Regions from separate parts of the Brevibacterium sp. OS20 genome, predicted to be linked through region 1. Evidence: predicted binding sites of a transcription regulator. Region 1 holds the regulator's gene; the other holds the start of a gene.
What was found. Region 1 encodes HspR, which represses chaperone genes until heat shock. Its sites were predicted from a motif close to AAGTTGAGTCNNNNNGACTCAACTT; they were not measured.

Region 1 (3,409 bases):
GACGCCGAAGTTGTCGACGATGAGGATGAGGAGAAGAAGTAATGACTGCCGAGGGCAACGACAAGTCGTCCGAGGAGCCAGGCTTCACCTTCAGTGACAAGCGCCGGGTCGATCCGAACACCGGTGAGGTCCGTCCCGAGGCCGACGCCCAGTCGGCCTCGGCCGGGGCCGGCGAGGAGCCGACCGCGGACCCGAATGCCGAACAGGCTGCCGCGGCCGATGCCAGCGACCTCGGTGTGGACATCCCGTCCGATGCCTCGGGTCTCGAGGACATCGAGCCGGAGGCCGAGCCCGAACCGGGTTCTGAGGCAGCGGGATACCTGGCCGACCTCAAGCGCATCAACGCCGAATATGCGGCCTACCGGATGCGGGCCGACCGCGAACGTGAGCGTGCGGCGCTCGGCGGCACGATCAAGGTCGTCGAGGCCCTGATTCCCGTGCTCGACGAGGTCAAGCTCGCTCGCGACAACGGCGATGTCACCGGGCCCTTCGAGACCCACGTGAACAAGCTCGTCGAATCGCTGAACAAGCTCGGCGTCGAACAGTACGGAGAGGTCGGCGACGAGTTCGATCCGAACATCCACGAGGCGCTCATGCAGCAGCCTTCGGATGAGGTCGAGAATCCGACGCTCTTCCTGGTCATGCAGCCGGGCTACCGGATCGGGGAGCGCATCATCCGCGCCGCCCGCGTCGGTGTCCAGCAGCCGGAGGACTGAGCAGCGACCATGATCGCCGAGGCGGCCGCCCGCCCCGCACGCCGGTTCACCGACGTGCGGGGCCGGGGAACCGCCTCGGCGGCGGTCCGGATCTTCGGGGCATCGCCCCGGGGATGCGGATTGTGAGAGGACAAGTGAATACCCTGATGACAGGATTGATTGGAAGGAAAGGAGGTGCCAGGTGAATACCGGACCTCAGAATGATTGGTTCGACAAGGACTTCTACAAAACCCTCGGCGTCTCCAAGGATGCTTCCGACGCCGAGATCAAGAAGGCTTATCGCAAGCTCGCGCGCAAGTATCACCCGGACGCCAACCCCGGTGATGAGAAGGCCGAGGAGAAGTTCAAGGAGATCGGCCAGGCCCACCAGGTGCTCTCCGACAAGGAATCCCGGGCCCAGTACGATCAGGTCCGTGCCATGGGCGGCGGCGCCAGGTTCAGCGCCGGTTCCGGTGGACCCGGCGGGGCTGCCGGCGGCGGATTCGACGACGTGTTCTCCGACCTCTTCGGAGGCGGCGGACGCACCCGGACCCGCACGACCTACGGCGGTGGGGGAGACGTTCCCCCGGACCTGGCGGATCTGCTCGGCGGATTCGGCGGAGGCTTCGGCGGTGGCGGCGGATACGGCGGCTACCAGCCTCCGGTCAAGGGCGGCGACATCAAGTCGAGCACGACGCTGTCGTTCACCGAAGCCATCGACGGCGCCTCGGTGAAGCTGAACATGCCCGGCGGGAAGCCGCTGACCGTGCGCACCCCGATCGGGGTCAAGGACGGACAGAAGATCCGCCTGGCCGGCAAGGGCAAGGCCAGCCCCAACGGCGGCGAGCCCGGAGACGTCATCCTCACCGTGCACGTGAGCCCGCACCCGGTCTTCACCCGCGATGGTGACAACCTGCGGATGGATCTGCCGATCAGCTTCGACGAGGCGGCCCTCGGCGCCGAGGTCAAGGTGCCGACTCTGGGCGGGATGCCCGTCAAGGTCAAGGTCGCACCGGGTACACCGTCGGGACGGACCCTGCGCGTGCGGGGCAAAGGTGTGAAGACGAAGAAGGGCACCGGCGATCTGCTGGCGACAGTCGAGATCGTGGCGCCGAAGAACCTGTCCAAGGAAGCCAAGCAAGCGGTCGAGTCGTTCAAGGCCGCCACTGAAGGTGAGGACCCACGCGCCGGCTTGCTGGACAAAGCCAAGGCCAGCTGAGGTGGTGAATCACAATGCACATTTCATCGAGTGCGGCGGTGTATGTCATCTCGGTGGCCGCGGATCTGGCGGGCATGCACCCGCAGACGCTGCGGCAGTATGACCGACTGGGTCTCGTCTCTCCGGAACGCACTGCGGGCCGGGGCCGGCGTTATTCCGGGAAGGACATCGCCAAGCTGCGACTGATCCAGCAGCTGTCGCAGGACGAGGGAGTCAACCTCGTCGGGATCAAGAAGATCATCGACCTGCAGAATCAGGTCGATGCGCTCAAGAGCCGCAACGAGGAGCTTGAGGACGAGGTTCGGGCACGCCGGTCGGTGCAGGAACGCGATGCGCGTGTCTTCGCGGCCGGAACCGTGGGCGGAGACGTCGTCTCGATCTCGAGGGGACGACGCCCACAGGGTCGCCCTGAGCCGGGAGCTCTGGTGCTGTACAACCGGTACCGACGCGGCTGATCCTGACGAGGCCCGACTGGGACGCTGAGAACAGCGTCGAGGCGGAGTGCGAACCGAACTTTCGGTGCGCACTCCGCCTTTTCGCGTTGCTCGACGAATCCAGTTCATTGCGGCGCAGAAAAGTACACGTGTTGTGCGACACTGACTCTGTGAACGAGAAAGAGAAGGTTCGACAGGTCGCCGACAGTGCCGATTCGGCGGCTCAGGAAGCCGCGGACAGCCGCTGGTTCGAGCGTGTGGCCCGCGCGGGCTTCATTGCCAATGGGTTGGTCCACGCGATCCTCGGTGCGACGGCCGTGACGATCGGCCTGGGGCAGGGCGGCGGCGAAGCCGACCAGGCCGGAGCGGTCGGACAGATCGCTTCACAGCCCTTCGGCCTGGTGCTGATCGTGATCTGCTTCCTCGGCTGTGCGCTGATGGCGTTGTGGTGCTTGGTCAACGCGTTCTTCGGTGCGTCGTCGCTGCGCGGTGCCGGAACTCGCGACCCGCAGGAGAAGCAGGGGAGGAAACAGTGGATCGACTTCTTCTCGACGGTCGGTTCTGCCATTGCCTATGTTGTGGTTGCCGCGACCTTCTCCCAGTTCGTCTTCGGCGGAGGATCGGACTCGGGCAAAGTGAGCTCACAGGCCTCGACGACCGTGGCGAAGGCCCCGGGCGGACTGTATATCCTCATGGCTGCCGGCGCCGTGATTGCGCTCATCGGCATCGTGTTCTGTATCAATGGTCTGCGCCGGAAGTGGAAAGATGAGCTTCGTCGGCCGCGCAGCGCGTTCACCCGCTTCCTCGTCGGATTCACCGGTGTTGTCGGGTATCTGGGCAAAGGTGCGACGCTGCTGTCGGTGGGCATCCTCATCGTGGTGTCTGCGGCGACCGGTGATCCGGAGGAGTTCACTGGTATCGACGGTGCGCTCAAGGGCATGCGCGATCAGCCGTTCGGGCCGTATCTGCTGTTGGCCGTGGGTCTCGGCCTGGTCCTCTACGGGGTCTTCCTCGCCCTGCGCTCGAGGTACGACCGCATGGAATGAGCTGTCTTCTGCTTT
Region 2 (3,409 bases), 1.6 Mb from region 1:
TGTCCGGCAGGAACCGGTCGGTGATGTAGCGGTTCGACAGCTCCACGGCCGCGCGGACCGCCTCTGCGGTGTAGGTGACCTCGTGGAACTCCGCGTACCGATCCTTCAGCCCGTCGATGATCGTCACCGCGTCCTCGACGCTCGGCTCGCCCACGGTCACCGGCTGGAAGCGACGTTCGAGAGCCGAATCCTTCTCGATGGTGCGGTACTCCTTGAGCGTGGTCGCGCCGATCATGTGCAGATCGCCGCGGGCCAGTCGCGGTTTGAGGATGTTGCCGGCGTCCATCGAGTTCGCCTCGCCGTTGCCGCCGGCGCCGACGAGGGTGTGGAGTTCATCGACGAAGACGATCATGTCCCCGTCGTCGGCGATCTCGTTGAGCGCTCCGGTCAGGCGCTCTTCGAAGTCACCGCGGTAGCGCGTGCCGGCGAGCATTCCGGGCATATCGAGCGCGATGATGCGCTTGCCCTGCAGCTGCTTGGGAACTTCGCCCGAGTGGATGGCCTGAGCGAGGCCTTCGGCGACCGCGGTCTTGCCGACACCGGCCTCGCCGAGGAGAACCGGGTTGTTCTTCGTCCGGCGGGCGAGGATCTCGATCGTCTGTTCGATCTCCTCCGAGCGGCCGATGACGGGATCGAGTTTGCCTTCGGCTGCGAGCTCGGTGAGGTCCGTGCCGAACTTCTCCAGCACGGATTCCTGACCGTCCTCACCTTCGGCCTCCTGGCCGGGGTGCATGCCTGCGGCTTCGGCCGCCTCGGCACCGGCCTGCAGTGCAGCCTGGGTGACGCCTGCCTGGGCGAGGATCCGACCGGCGGGCATCTCCTGGTTGAGCACGAAGGCGAAGAACATGTGTTCGGGATCGATGTAGGTCGACCCGAAGGCTCGCGCCACCTGGTAGGCGTCGAGCAGGGCGCGCTGGGCCGAACCGGTCAGCGTGGGCGTGGAATCCGCCTCGGTGTCGGTGCTGGCCGGAAGGCGCTCTTCGATCGCATGGGCGATGGCCTCGGGATCGGCGCCGGCCTGGCGCACGGCGGAGATTCCGGGTTCGGAATCGACCATGGTGCGCAGGATGTGGAGCGCGTCGACCTCGGACTGACCGTGTCGTCCTGCGAACTCCGCGGCCGCTTCGATGACCTCGTGGCTGCGCTTGCTCAGCAGTCGGTTGATGTCGACGGAACGGCCTCGGCGGGCTCCGGTCTGCCCCTGGAGGAAACGAGCGAGGAACTCGTCGAACGAGTCTCCGCCCGAGCCTGCGGGTCCGAAGAATGTGGCCAAAGCTGACCTCCTCTTTCAAAGTTGAGCGTATACGACTCAATCAACAGGTGCATGCAGGCATATATTCCCACCTGTCGACCGCCCGACGACGGAGTGTGAACAACATCACCGTCGAGAAATGCATTGAATGCATTTCTGCATTTGGTGCAAATTTGCAAGAGGTGCATAATTTTCTGGTGAGTTCCGAACCGACCGAATCCCTGCGCGAGCGCCAGACCCGTGAGCGCCGTGCGTCCATCCACGCCGCGGCCGTCGATCTCGTCTTCGATCATGGACTCGACGAGGTGACTGTGGCTCGGATCGCGGAAGCTGCAGTGGTCTCGACGCGCACGTTCTTCAACTATTTCCCTACCAAGGAGATGGCGATCGTCGGACTGACGACCTCTGACGATATCGCCGCCGCTCTGCAGCGATTCATCGAGGACTTCGAGCCCCGGCGCGAGCGTCTGGTGGAGGATCTCTCCTTCACCATCCGCGCCGCGTTCGAATTCCTGCTGCCGCGGTCGGCGAACAAGCAGAAGCTGCGCGCGATCCAGGCTCGGCATCCGCACCTCGGCATGCTCAGCATGGAGACGAAACGGCACTACTCCGAGCAGATCATCACCGGCATCCGCCGGCGGATCGAACGTCGCGGAATCACCTTTGCCGATGACGACACCGCCGCACGGGCCACGCGGATGCTCGCGCAGCTGTGCAGCATCCCGCTCGAGCACGCTTTCGCCTCCGCGCGATTCGACACCGAACACGAATTGGACGACGAACGGGTGGACCAGGCGTTCACCTCCTCGATCGAACTGTTCCTGACCCTCTTAGAAAGGCTGAAATGACCACTACCGCCACCGAGCCCGCTGCCGAGAAGCAGCACGGCGCCGAGGAGGAGCCGGAGATCGAGACCTCGTCGGTCATCCTGCTATTCACCGGCCTGATGCTGGCAATGTTCATGTTCTCGCTCAACCAGACCATGCTGGCCACGGCCCTGCCGACCATCGTCGGTGACCTCAACGGCGTCGACCAGATGCTGTGGGTCTCGACGGCGTTCATGTTGGCGTCGACGATCATGATGCCGATCTACGGCAAGTTGGGCGATTCGTTCAACCGGAAGAAGATCTTCATCTTCGCCATCTGCATGTTCATCCTCGGTTCGATCGTCGGCTTCCTGGCCCACAACATGGCCGTCCTCATCACCGCACGCGTCATTCAGGGCCTCGGCGGCGGCGGTCTCATCATCCTCTCGCAGGCTCTCATCGCCGCGGTTGTGCCGGCGCGCAAACGCGGCCCGTATATGGGCATCATGGGGGCGAACTTCGCGGTCACCTCGGTGGCGGGACCGCTGATCGGAGGCTGGATCACCGAGGGTCCGGGCTGGCGCTGGACATTCGCTCTCAATCTTCCGTTCGGCGTGCTCGCGCTCATCGCCGCCATCCTCTTCCTCAAGGTCCCCAAGTCGGATCGGTCGGTCAAACGCCATGTCGATGTCGCGGGCATGATCCTCATCGCCGAATTCACCTCGGCACTCATCCTCACGACTTCGTGGGGCGGGCATCAGTACGACTGGGACGATCCGATCATCATCGGACTCATCGCCATCGCCGTCATCAGCGCCGTCGTCTTCGTCTTCGTCGAACAGGCTGTGCCCGAACCCGTCATCCCGATGTTCGTGTTCAAGGACACGAACTTCGTCCTCTGCACAATCGCCGGCATGTGCATCGCCATCGGCATGTTCGGCGTACTTTCGTACATGCCCACGTTCCTGCAGATGGCCCACGGGATCGAAGCGACCAAGGCCGGGCTCCTCATGGTGCCCATGATGGCCGTGATGCTGCCGAGCTCGGTCATCATCGGCTTCGTCGTCTCGAAGACGGGACGGTACAAGTGGTACCCGGTGCTCGGCAGCGCGATCGTCGGCGTCGCCCTCTTCCTCATGGGGACCTTCGTCACGGCCGATCAGAACGTTCTCGTCGTCATCGGCTGCCTGTGTGTGCTGGGCCTCGGCCTGGGACTGTCGATGCAGATGCTCGTGCTCATCGTCCAGAACTCGTTCCCGGTGGCGATGGTCGGCACGGCCACGGCGTCGAACAACTTCTTCCGGCAGATCGGCGGCACGCTGGGCATGTCGCTGATCGGTTCGCTCTTCAC

Region 2: ACVZTU_RS04480 (ATP-dependent Clp protease ATP-binding subunit) is a predicted target of HspR. The motif match lies at 1,292-1,316, and genes of this name have one in related genera.

Annotation. Positions count from the first base shown of each region.
Region 1 is NZ_CM166367.1:3,559,546-3,562,954, reverse strand. Features, by position in the region: gene dnaK (molecular chaperone DnaK) at 1-42, shown strand, start outside; gene ACVZTU_RS15925 (nucleotide exchange factor GrpE) at 42-716, shown strand; gene ACVZTU_RS15920 (DnaJ C-terminal domain-containing protein) at 898-1,914, shown strand; gene ACVZTU_RS15915 (heat shock protein transcriptional repressor HspR) at 1,929-2,369, shown strand; gene ACVZTU_RS15910 (DUF1206 domain-containing protein) at 2,519-3,394, shown strand.
Region 2 is NZ_CM166367.1:1,052,056-1,055,464, reverse strand. Features, by position in the region: gene ACVZTU_RS04480 (ATP-dependent Clp protease ATP-binding subunit) at 1-1,273, opposite strand, end outside; gene ACVZTU_RS04475 (TetR/AcrR family transcriptional regulator) at 1,450-2,100, shown strand; gene ACVZTU_RS04470 (DHA2 family efflux MFS transporter permease subunit) at 2,097-3,409, shown strand, end outside.